One region of the Photobacterium sp. NCIMB 13483 genome, then DNA from elsewhere that is predicted to be linked to it. Evidence: predicted binding sites of a transcription regulator. Region 1 holds the regulator's gene; each other region holds the start of a gene.
What was found. The regulator CRP, encoded in region 1, controls carbon source genes, mostly activating them, when cyclic AMP is high. The targets are predictions, from matches to a motif close to TGTGANNNNNNTCACA.

Region 1 (4,297 bases):
GCTCCGCAATCAAATGTAATCACTACATTATTGTAGCGATAACCATTAAAACTTGGTATCAGTTGCATTTTTATCACTTAATACCGACATTTTAGCAAACATGTAGTAACATTTATCGCTGACCATTATTTGTTATTAAACCTGTGCTAATCACAACAACAAGGTGAGTTATGTCGGTAAAACACCCTATTATTGCTGTCACTGGTTCATCAGGCGCGGGTACGACCACCACCTCTGAAGCCTTCCGCAAAATGTTTAATATGATGGACATCAACGCCGCATGGTTAGAAGGCGATAGTTTTCATCGTTTTACTCGCCCAGAGATGGATTGTGAGATTCGTAAAGCCAAAGAACAAGGTCGTCATATCAGCTATTTCGGTGCAGAAGCCAATGACTTTGAACAGTTAGCCCACTTTTTCGAGCAATATGCTCAAGACGGCAGTGGCAAGTTTCGGCGTTACTTACATACCTTTGATGAAGCCGTACCTTATAATCAAATGCCGGGTACTTTCACGCCTTGGCAACAGTTAGCTGAAAATACTGATGTGTTATTTTATGAAGGGCTACATGGCGGTGTGGTTGATGGTGAAACCAATGTCGCTCAGCATGTTGATTTACTGATTGGGATGGTGCCCATTGTAAACTTAGAGTGGATTCAAAAGATCATTCGCGACACTCGCGACCGCGGTCATTCAAGAGAAGCGGTGATGGAATCAATTGTGCGCTCAATGGATGACTATCTTAATTACATCACACCCCAATTTTCTCGCACCCATATTAATTTTCAACGAGTCCCTACCGTTGATACGTCAAACCCTGTCAGTGCGAAAGGTATTCCAAGTTTAGATGAAAGCTTTGTCGTGATCCGGTTTCGTGGCTTAAAAAATGTCGACTTTCCACATTTATTGGCGATGATTCAAGGCTCATTTATGTCACGCCACAATACCCTTGTGGTTCCTGGTGGGAAAATGAGTTTTGCGATGGAACTGATTATGCGACCGTTGCTTGAACAACTCATTGAAAATGGAAAAATAGCGTAAGCATTATTTCTTGTATGATACTCAGAAGTAAGTATCAGACGTAGCTCTCACTACTCGTTGATAAACGGTTACTGATATCAGCAACCGTCATCGTCATCGAGTTACGCCACAACAATCTCATAGCTGTGACTCATTTCAACACCTTTACCTAGCATCAAACAAACTGAGCAATATTTTTCAAGCGAGTCAGCCACCATCTTACTCACTAGTGCATCATTTAAATCATGGCCAGTAACAACAAAGTGTAAATTGGCATGAGTGAAAATTCGTGGCGCTTGTTCACGACGTTCGGCGAAGATATTCACTTCACAAGCCGTGATCTGCTGTTGTAAATCTTGTAAACCACTAACAACATCCACAGAGCTACATCCCCCGGCAGCCATTAATACCAACTCCATTGGACTTGGCCCTTTTTCACCACCGTTACCATCTAAAACGACGCTATGGCCCGATGCTGATTGGCCAACAAACGTCATGTTTTCTACCCATTTTACACGTGACTGCATTTTTATATCCTTGAGCTATATTATTTAAAATTTGATCTTATTTTTGTTGATAATTCCATCGATGTAAACGTTATTTATTTTGTTTGATGCTAATTGTGTTGCATATTTCTATTGCTAGAATTGGAGAGCAAAATCACTTTGAAACGGTGCTTTTGGTAACTAAGTCACAACGATGTGATCATGTGCACACTTATCTCTCATAAATGAGCGGGTCATCGAGATCAATATCAAGAAAAAGCCCCAAAAAAAGGATACACTCTAAACCAGTTTAAGTTAGCTCGCAGCCCATCAGCTGAGTGAATAACCCTGCCAACGCACAGTTTTGTCGAGTTATCTTTACAGAACATATTGTTGGGCAACATATGCAGAGGAAGTTAGTAATATGGTTCCAGGTAAACCGCAAACAGATCCAACTTTAGAGTGGTTTCTTTCCCATTGTCACATTCACAAATATCCATCAAAGAGCACGTTAATTCACGCAGGTGAAAAAGCAGAGACTTTGTACTACATCGTGAAGGGTTCTGTTGCTGTATTAATCAAGGATGAAGAAGGTAAGGAGATGATCCTTTCTTACCTAAACCAGGGCGACTTTATTGGTGAACTCGGCTTGTTCGAAGAAGACCAAGAACGTACAGCTTGGGTTCGCGCAAAAAGCCCTTGTGAAGTTGCAGAAATTTCATTTAAAAAATTCCGTCAATTAATTCAAGTTAACCCAGATATTCTAATGCGTCTATCTGCTCAAATGGCATGTCGTCTACAAGTGACAAGTCAAAAAGTGGGTGATCTTGCGTTCCTTGATGTTACAGGTCGTATTGCACAGACATTACTGAATCTTGCAAAACAACCTGATGCAATGACACACCCTGATGGCATGCAAATTAAGATCACTCGTCAAGAAATTGGTCAGATCGTAGGTTGTTCTCGCGAAACAGTCGGCCGTATTCTTAAAATGCTAGAAGAGCAAAATCTTATTTCTGCTCATGGCAAGACTATTGTGGTTTACGGTACACGCTAATTATTTTAGTCATACCAAAATCACCGATGAAACCGCAGCTTATGCCTGCGGTTTTTTTTTATCACTCCCCAGATGATCACCGTAAAACAATCATTGAACACTCAGGCATTAGTGTTAAATTTTAACTTGTAATAACATCTATTTATGCTACATTTTGCTCACAAATGGATTTTAAATCGATGATGGTCAATATGGATATTGAACGCTTTTCAGTTAACAGTTACACCACGGTACCTGGGATCTTAACTAGTCAGCCAACAACCATTGAAATGACAGGGTTTAGTGATAGTCGCTGTTATCTCGAACAACAAACCGGATTACGTCGCTGCCCTGCAGATGAATCAGGTGTTTGGGCTTCACCACTGGATAACTAACCCTTCAACAACAGTGCTTATGCGCTAAGCACTGTTTATTTGGCTTACAATTAACGATCTGTACTTTCAAAAATTTTATTCGCCGAAGCAACCACAAACCCTGAATATAACTCACCATTCGCTTGGGGATGGCGTTTTGCAAATTCATAAAATCCACCAGGGATGTTATGAATACCGTCTCGAAAACTGACCCCCACCTTGTCAGCCATGGTTGCTGATTGTTCCAACATCACCTCAGCATTACCTTTTATCTCCCCGCCCGCTTGATTAATAACAAACTGGTTATGGCGCAATAAATGATTAACCTCTTCAAGATTAGAGAACTGTTCTAATTGATTAATACTCACCGTAAAATGGTTAGCGCCAAAACCGTGTGCCGCAACCCACGCTGCATATTCACTTTCAGCCGCTAAAAATTGATAGGTCGCAAAGTCAAGTTGCCATGGACGGCCACGATAAATAAAATCAGGTTGGCGAAAATAATCATCATCAACCTGATCAAGCAAGGCTCGTATCGTATGTTGTAATTCAGCCGAGCACCCCGCTAATTGTAATTCGCTAATAAAGACTTTTGGCAACACCGGGTTTGCATGAATAAAGGATTCGGCATACAGCTTTTTGGCACTAAAATGATATTTTGCTTGCGGTTGGTAACCCAAAGCAATAAATGGCGCAGCCAGTACGGCTAAGCCACACTTCGGTAACCCAAAGCTGCGCAATGCAATATGATCATTAAGTAATGCTGTGTCCTCGGTTAACAACTGCTGTATTTGCACCGCTGAAGGGCATAAGCGGTGACTATAATCGTGCCATAAACCATCAAAAAGTTGGGTAATAGATTCCATAATCAGCCTGCCTATTGAAAGCATTATCACTCATTAAACCTTAGCTCAAGCATACTCCTGGCGCTAATTGAGCCGGTAATTGCACATCATCCCCTTCAACAGACGCCATAGGATAAGCACAATAGTCCGCAGCATAATAAGCGCTTGGGCGAAGATTTCCTGATGCGCCAGGGCCACCAAAAGGTGCATCACCACTCGCTCCTGTTAAGGGTCGGTTTCGATTCACAATACCAGCACGAATATGTTCAATAAAATAGAGCCATTGTTGCTCATCGGTTGAAATGAGCCCTGCCGCTAAGCCATAGCGAGTTTGATTGGCACTGACTACCGCTTGAATAAAATCAACATAACGACTAACGTGTAATAGTGGTCCAAAATATTCTTCATCCGCAAGTTCAGTAATAGCACTAACATCGATAATCGCAGGCGTCACAATTGCGCCTTGTCCCCGCGTTGCCGTTAATAAAGCAACGCCACCAGCATCCAAAAGTTGTTGTTGATGCAATATGATGTGATC
Region 2 (4,297 bases), on a different contig from region 1:
AAATATGCACGTCAATATAACAGCGTCGCTAAATACTTATCTGAACAGGCGCAAGCGATGTTATTACAATATCCATGGCCGGGTAATGTGCAGGAGCTTATTTGCCAAATAAAGCGGGCAGTATTGCTTGCGGAAAATAAATGCATTGAAGCGGATCAGTTAGATATTCCTCGCGTAATTGACGATAAATTAAGTTTAAAAAAAGTGCGTGAAGAATCTGAGCGAAATGCATTATTAACCGTATTAGAAAATAATAAAGGGCAGATATCAGCAGCGGCACGTGAACTTGGTGTCTCACGTGCGACGATGTATCGTTTATTAAATAAGCATCAATTAATTCCACCACCGCGGTGTTTTCGTCAAAGTCACGCCTGATTAATCTATTGGAATCAATATGACTAAATAAAATGCCGTTGCAGCAATTGCGCGGTAAATTGTTTTTTTAAGTAGAAGCCACGCGGTAAGGTTTTAATCGGTTGACCATTTGCGCCATAAGCTTCGGTGAGGACTTTACTGTTGGCGGCTTTTGGGCGTAATTGCAGTACTTCACCATGACGGGCGGTGATGGTTTCTACTTGCCCTAACACGATCATATCCATTAACTCTTCCCAATCTTGCTGTAGTTGTGCTTCTTCTTCGGCACTCGGACTCCACAGTAATGCTGAACCAACATGGCGATCTTCAAGTGGAATATCCCGCTCTCCTTCGACGGGGACCCACAATACCCGTGCCAGTTTTTGTCTGATATGACTGCTGTGCCATTGTAAGCCTTGCACTCCAATCAAAGGGGCAACACAAACAAACGTTGTCTCAAGTGGCTTCCCCTGATAACTGATCGGTATGGTTTTTAGTTCTATGCCGAGCTCAATAAAATCGGGAACCGGTTTACTGCCCGCCGTTGCACCGAGGTGCCATTCTAATAATTGACCAACCCAACCTTTATCACGTTTAAGATCCGGAGGGGGAATGATGCCCGCGATTGCGGCTAATTCACCAAGAGTCATGCCAGCCAATTGTTGGGCTCGATTGAGTAATTCAGCTTCTGTTTTTGGCGTTGAACGGATGATTTTTATATTCATAAAGTGTCGTGATAGTCAGTTATATTCAATTTTTTATCGCAATTAATACTATCATATTCGTATGGGTTGGTGGATGAGGATCGGTGTTGATCATTGGTAGTGAATGTTGATTGTGGTTGATCATTGCTGCTGAATAGGCGTTGTAGCAGGGGTTGAGGCTTTTATCTTTGATGACAGGTCGATGTTATTTAATACGAAGTTTAAAATAAAAAGATATCCACAGCTTTTTTTTTGAAAATATTTCATAATAGTATAACTGAGTATTTATACAGTAATAAGTTGTAAAAATAACCATTATGATGCGGTGTTGTTCACAGTGAGGAGGCGGTAATTGTGGGTAACGTCATTATTGGTTGATATTTAACCGATCGTTTTTTGGTGATGTGAAAGTTGTCTTTATTTTATTTTATTATAGCGGTGAATTGGTTTTATATTGATGTTTTTAATAATAAAAATAAAAATTAATTCAATTATAGTGATGCGTGACTAAGGTGTCGTTTGTTACTAAAATCGGCTTTTTTTAGGTTTCTGCACAAATCTATCCACAGAAAGAGTGAATAAATGTGGGACATGTCTCATTTGGCTGTCTGTAAAGTAATCAGTGTGCAAAGTTATCCAGAATCTGGTTTTTATTGTGTAAAACTCGGCGATATTGATGAATGTTTGTTTACCGATCACGTCTACTATGAAAAAATCACTATTAATAGATATTTATACTTGAGGTCGTCCAGTGATTGATGGCGATGGATACCGCCCTAATGTAGGGATCGTTATCTGCAATGGCCATGGCCAGGTATTTTGGGCTCGACGATATGGACAACATTCTTGGCAATTTCCGCAAGGTGGCATTGATGAAGGTGAAACCCCTGAGCAAGCTATGTACCGTGAATTGTATGAAGAAGTAGGATTAACCAAAAAAGATGTCAGGATAATTGCGTCAAGCCGACACTGGTTACGTTATAAATTACCGAAGCGTCTTGTGCGGTGGGATTCAAAACCTGTTTGTATCGGTCAAAAGCAAAAGTGGTTTTTGCTGAGTTTGGAATGCGATGAGTCCAAGGTCAATATGCAGCGTGGTGTAACACCTGAGTTTGATGGTTGGCGCTGGGTAAGTTATTGGTACCCAGTAAGGCAAGTTGTCTCTTTTAAGCGTGACGTATATCGTCGAGCATTAAAGGAGTTTGCAGCTGTTGCAATGCCATTTAAAGAATGGAAAGAACGTAAATTTAAGCGCATTAAAAAACGTAATTAGCAAGTCGAGGTTATTGGCTCACAGGGAACAATTAAAGGCTCGTTATGCTGACACAGCTAAGAGAAATTGTTGACAAGGTTGTCAGCACCCACACATTGATTGATGCATTGGATCAATTAGTTTCCAATACTACTTTGGTAATGAAAACCGATTGTTGTTCGGTGTACATTGCCGATCATCAGCGTCAGGTTTATACCCTGATGGCGACACAGGGATTGAATAAATCTCGACGACGCATTAGCTTACGCTTTGATCAAGGATTAGTAGGATTAGTGGGTCAACGAGCTGAGCCATTAAATGTTGCAGATGCTCGAGTACATCCCCGCTTTAAACATTTACCAGGGATCGGAGAGGAATCTTTTCGATCCTTTTTTGGTACTCCCATTATTCATCAACGCCAAGTTCTCGGCGTTATTGTTGTCCAGCAGCGCGAGCAACGTGAATTTACCGAAAGTGAAGAGTCTTTTTTAGTTACGCTAGCAGCTCAGTTGGCGGGTATTTTAGCGCATGCGAAAGCACAAGGGATGTGGTTTGAAAAAGGCCACCGATTACACCTCACGGGATCAGCTGCATCAACTGGGGTCGCGATTGCCAAAGCATGGTGGGATGACACACAGCCATTATTAGAGCATGTGGCGCCAGCATCATGTTTAGACTGCCATGCTGAACAAGAACGCTTAACCATTGCGATAGATTCTGCGGGTAAAGAATTTCGACGGTTGCGAAAGCGGTTTGATAGCGACTTACAAAAAGAAACTCTCGCCATTTTTGACTTATTTAGTCACCTGCTTAATGATCCTTTGTTACGTAAGGATCTTAAACATCATATAGCTGGAGGGGATCAAGCCGAATGGGCTGTACGGCAAGTGGTTGAAACATATTCAAACCGTTTTGCTAACATGAAAGATCTTTACCTTAAAGAGCGCGCGCGTGATATTCGTGAGTTAGGACAACGGCTATTATATTTTTTATGTGATGATAAACCTAATGAACAACAATGGGATGAACCGATTGTCTTGTTGACTCGTGAATTAACGGCGGCAATGTTAGCCACTGTACCTGCTGGAAAACTAGCAGCAGTGGTTGCTCAAGAAGGCGCGGCTAACTCTCATGCCGCCATTTTATCGCGAGCATTAGGTATTCCGACCATCATGGGAGTCGATTTTACACCTCAAACTGTACACAACAATTTGGTGGTGGTTGATGGTTATCGTGGCGATTTACTGGTTAATCCTAATCGGCATGTGTTGGCTGAGTATCGTCGTTTATTGCGTGAAGATGATGAGCTTGAAAAGATCGTTGAATGCAATCAACAGCAACATGCAGTAACCAAAGATCAGCAGCGGATCATGGTACATATTAATGCCGGATTAAGTGCTGATTCACATTTAGCATTAAACAAAGGCATTGATGGGGTGGGTTTATACCGCACTGAAGTGCCGTTTTTGCTACAACGCAGTTTTCCTTCCGAAGAAGAACAAATTAACCAGTATCGTGCAATTTTGCACACTTACCCCGATCAACCCGTGGTGATGCGAACATTAGATATTGGTGGCGATAAACCATTACCTTATTTATCCATTGAAGAAGATAACCCGTTTCTTGGTTGGCGTGGCATTCGGTTTACGCTTGATCATCCTGAAATATTTATGATTCAAGTACGTGCCATGCTGCGAGCCAGTATTGGGCTGACTAATTTAGATATTTTATTGCCGATGATTTCGGGGATAAATGAACTCGATGATGCTAAAGCCATAATTGAACGAGCATATACCGATGTCGCTCAAACGGCATTAGCGGCAGGACAACAGCTGCATAAGCCTCGAATTGGGATCATGATTGAAGTGCCGTCGATGTTATATCAATTGCATGCTTTAGTTGGACGGGTCGATTTTATCTCAGTGGGGAGTAATGATTTAACCCAATATTTATTGGCTGTTGATCGTAATAATGCGCGGGTAGCGAA
Region 3 (4,297 bases), on a different contig from region 1:
ACGCCTTCCAAAATTGTGGATTAAATAATTGTTTCTTGTAATACGTCCATGCCGCCGTTGAGGAAGCAAAGCTTGCTGCCAGTTTATTGGTACCAAGTGCGATATGGGGGGGAAGACCAAGGGACAATAGAGCAGGAACGGTAAGCATGCCGCCACCGCCTGCTACTGCATCAATAAATCCTGCTGCTAATGCAACAACGCCAAGTATCGCTAATGTACCTGGTTCAATCATATCAATCATTTAAATGCTTTTTATTATGGCTAAGATGATTAGTTGTATTCAATTACGCGCTTAAATGGAGGCAAAGAATCAAGTAATGCCTTTCCATAACGACGATTAATAATACGACGATCTAAAATAACCACTCTACCAGAATCGCGTTCTTTTCGCAGCAGGCGACCTACTGATTGAATTAACTTTTTACTCGCTTCTGGAACAGAAATTTGTAAGAAAGGGTTACCGCCTTTACTTTCAATGTATTCTGCATGTGCTTCTTCTACTGGTGATGTTGGTACGGCAAATGGAATTTTAGTTATAATTAGGTTTTCTAATAAATTCCCCGGTAAATCAAGACCTTCTGAGAAGCTTCCAGTGCCAAATAAAATGCTAGGGATGCCATTTTTACAATTGTCTTTATGTTTTTTTAGCGTTTCGTTACGTGATTCTTCACCTTGAACCAGTAATTGCCACTTGTTTTTCTTGGCTAATGGTCGCAAGGCATCGGCGACTTTGTTCATTTGCCAGTAAGATGAAAATAATACTAAGCTTGCGGTTTCACCTTCAAGGTATTCAGGCAATACTTCTATCAGTAGATCGGTAAATTGTTCTGCTTGTGGCTCAAGTTTTAGCGCTGGAATAACTAACCGAGCGTTGTTTTGATAATCAAACGGTGATGCAAGTGCAAGAAAACGCGTGCCTTCTGCTTCTGCATCAGAGATTCCCGCTTGACGACAAAAGAAGCTAAATTGATTTAATGCACGTAATGTTGCCGACACCAAAATAGCGCCCGCAGCACGGCTCCATAACAGTTGATCAAGACGATAGCCGACTTCTAATGGTGATACTTCAATGATGTAATCATTCTCACGTTCAGGACTTTTTTCTATCCAACGTGCAAGTGGTGCGCCTTTTTTATGGTTGGGTTGTGCCATTAAAGACCAAACTTTTTCTAAATTTTCAAGGCGTTGAAGGTAAAAACCGATCTCAGTAAGTGCTTGCTCACCTAAACGTGGAATAATGACATTTTCCTTGGTACGTTCAGCGATAAGATCTTGAATTTTACCTAATGATTGTAATGCTTTCTTACTGGCATCTTTACAACCTTTCGCTTCTTCTTCGAGCCATGCGGGTAATTCACCATGCTCAAAGCGATAGACACCATCTTTATTGAATTTGCTTGAATCAATAGTGTTGGCGATTTGATTTAAAGTCGGTACTAAATGCTGCACGCTGTCTTGAATTGCGTTTTGGAATCGGTTTGCTTTTTGGTAGTCGGCCAGCTCAGCAAATTTAGCCACAATTTGATTGAGTTTTTCAAGCCATGTAGCAGCCCCTTTGAGACTGGATGCGGCAGATGAAAAGTCACGCGCGACTTGTGGTAAATGGTGTGCTTCATCAATCACATAAATGGTCTGTTCCGGCTCAGGTAAAATCACACCACCGCCTAATTCAATATCAGCCATTAATAAGGCATGGTTTGCCACAATAACATCTGCTTTATCTAGATGTTCTCGTGCTTTAGCAAAAGGGCAGCTACGGTGTTTAGGCATTCCTGCATGGCAGCTGTGTTTATCCGCCATAATTTGTTGCCATACTTTGTCTGGAATCGTTGTCGGCCAGCTATCACGATCACCATCCCATTTGTTTTGTTCAGTAGCTTTTAGCATCCGTTTAAGTAAATCAAGATCGGATTTTTTTGGTTTTTCTTCCCACATTCCCAGTTGTAATTCGCTATCGGTTGAGCAACTTGCTTCTAATTTGTGGTTACAACAATAGCGTTGACGTCCTTTGGCAAGAATAAAGCTAAATTCTCGTGGGAAAATTTGATTAAACAACGGTAAATCTTTGGTAATTAATTGCTCTTGAAGGGCGACGGTTGCCGTTGAAATCAACAGTTTTTTATTATTGAACAATGCAAAAGGGATCCCGCCAATTAAATAGGCCAGAGATTTACCAATACCCGTCCCTGCTTCTGCAACGAGAACTCGATTCTTTTTATGGTATTCACCTGCGAGTGTTTTCGCTATTTCTGCAACTAAATAGTTTTGTGCACGACGAGGAATAAAGTTATCGAGTTGATGACCAAGGTTGATGTAACACTGTTTGATGTCGCTTTTTATGGTGTTGTGCAGCATGGTTGAAACTTCATAAGGGCCGGGAAAACCATTATAGCATGAAGCACTAAATGTGAGCGGTAACAAAAATTACGCTATTTATATTTTAAAGTGAGGGATCGCTCACGATTTTTTACTTCTATTACATTTGCGTTATAGGCACTTTCTGCTAGTAAATTTAAATGCTGCTCATTTGAATTTAGCACAGTGTTTTATGCTGTTTTTTTTGTGTTTTTAGGTTGATTAGTTATGTAAAACACCGCTGTTCATAGGTATTAATTTAATGTTAATTGCATTTTTTTACCTATTTTTTTGTGATTAATATCGAATCTATTTTCCGTAACTATTTGTTTTTGTGATGTGTTTTATGTTTTTTTATATTTAATTTAGATTATTTGACAAAAATATTGAACTTCTGTCAGGATGTGAGCCATAAATTACTTCTCTTGTGTTTTAGTGTTTTGTTTTAAAAATAGAACTCATGACAGGGGAATATAAGGACAGGGAATCTCAGGACTGAGATTTACAACAATAAGAAAGGCAGTGGACATATCATGAAAAAAACTCTATTAGCGCTAGCAGTTCTAACTGCAGCTGGTTCTGCGAATGCTGGCATCAACCTTTACGATGCAAATGGCGTTAAAGTTGATCTTTCTGGCGCAGCTGAAGTACAACTTTTCGATGGTTTTGAAAAGAATGCTGATTCAACTATTCGTATTGATGATGGTGATTTAGTTCTTCATGCAACAGTTGCTGTTTCTGACAATCTGAATGTTGTTTCTGGTACTGCGTTTAAATACGAAAGCCGCGATCTACAGAACTACGAGCTATGGACTGGTTTCTCTGGTGAATTCGGAACAATAACTATTGGTCGTCAACTTCTAGTTTCGGATGATTCAGGTATCGGTAAAGACTACGAGTTAGGTGCTGGCCAAATTGACTTTGCACAAACTGAAGGCGACCGTGTTGCTAAGTACGTTTACGACAACGGTACTTTCTATACTGCGGTTTCTCATGAAATGGATACTGACCACAGCACTACAATTACCGATGGTCGCGTTGGCTTCCGTACTGGCGGTCTAGATGTTCGTGTATATGGTTACGACGGTAAACGCATCAGTGCAGAAGGTTTCACTCTTGGTAATGATAATGGCACACCAATCATCATCCCAGGTAAAGCGGGTGAAGATATCAGTGGTTACAACCTTGAAGCTGAATACGCAATGGGTGCAATTAACCTAGCAGCATCTTTTGGTCAAGTTAAGTACCAAGCCGCTGATACTAAAGTAACAAATAAGAATATTGATCTATACGAAATCAACGGTTCTTACACTATCGATAAAACAACATTGGCACTTGGCTATGTTCGTGGCGAAGATAAAGTTGATAACGGTAACGTAATCAACAATGTGTACGCAAACGTAACTCAACAATTGCACAGCAATGTACGTGCATACCTTGAACTAGGTTACTCTGACGATAAGAAAGATGAGCTAGAAGATTTCGGTTACGTTGTTGGTCTAGAAGTTAAATTCTAATTTGGCTGCGATGTAATGATAGATGAAGCCGCCTCCTTGGCGGCTTTTTGCTACTTTTTGTTTTGTTAAGCAGAGGGTGGTTATTGTTATCGCGCTGACAACAGATAGTAGTGATAACAATAATCAGCCAATAAAAATATTAAGGATTAATACATGAAAAAAAATCTATGGCTATTAATGGCATTGTTTTCAGTAACGGCACAAGCTGCAACATTGACGGTGGCGGATAAAGTGAAGTTATTAGCCGTTGATGGTAAAGAAGTGAAAGGTCAAGGCTGGAGTGAGGTTGAGAGCGTTGAATTAACCGACGGTAAGCATCAAATTGTGGTACGTTTTGATGGTGAGGTTAAGCGTGGTTCAAAGACAACTATTTATACCACTCGTCCGTATTTGTTTGATATTGATTTAGTTGATAGGAATGCTGA

Region 2: rppH (RNA pyrophosphohydrolase) is a predicted target of CRP. The motif match lies at 1,642-1,657, and genes of this name have one in related genera.
Region 3: dinG (ATP-dependent DNA helicase DinG) is a predicted target of CRP. The motif match lies at 2,447-2,462, and genes of this name have one in related genera.

What each region holds. Positions count from the first base shown of each region.
Region 1 is NZ_PYLV01000006.1:145,648-149,944, reverse strand. Features, by position in the region: gene C9I86_RS07470 (YheU family protein) at 1-19, shown strand, start outside; gene C9I86_RS07465 (phosphoribulokinase) at 171-1,040, shown strand; gene C9I86_RS07460 (OsmC family protein) at 1,142-1,546, opposite strand; gene crp (cAMP-activated global transcriptional regulator CRP) at 1,929-2,561, shown strand; gene C9I86_RS07450 (hypothetical protein) at 2,741-2,935, shown strand; gene C9I86_RS07445 (DUF1338 domain-containing protein) at 2,986-3,780, opposite strand; gene astD (succinylglutamate-semialdehyde dehydrogenase) at 3,821-4,297, opposite strand, start outside.
Region 2 is NZ_PYLV01000018.1:1,302-5,598, forward strand. Features, by position in the region: gene C9I86_RS13795 (sigma-54 dependent transcriptional regulator) at 1-375, shown strand, start outside; gene mutH (DNA mismatch repair endonuclease MutH) at 399-1,079, opposite strand; gene rppH (RNA pyrophosphohydrolase) at 1,810-2,331, shown strand; gene ptsP (phosphoenolpyruvate--protein phosphotransferase) at 2,376-4,297, shown strand, end outside.
Region 3 is NZ_PYLV01000001.1:127,337-131,633, forward strand. Features, by position in the region: gene C9I86_RS00635 (TSUP family transporter) at 1-241, opposite strand, end outside; gene dinG (ATP-dependent DNA helicase DinG) at 271-2,355, opposite strand; gene C9I86_RS00645 (porin) at 2,889-3,872, shown strand; gene C9I86_RS00650 (DUF2057 domain-containing protein) at 4,026-4,297, shown strand, end outside.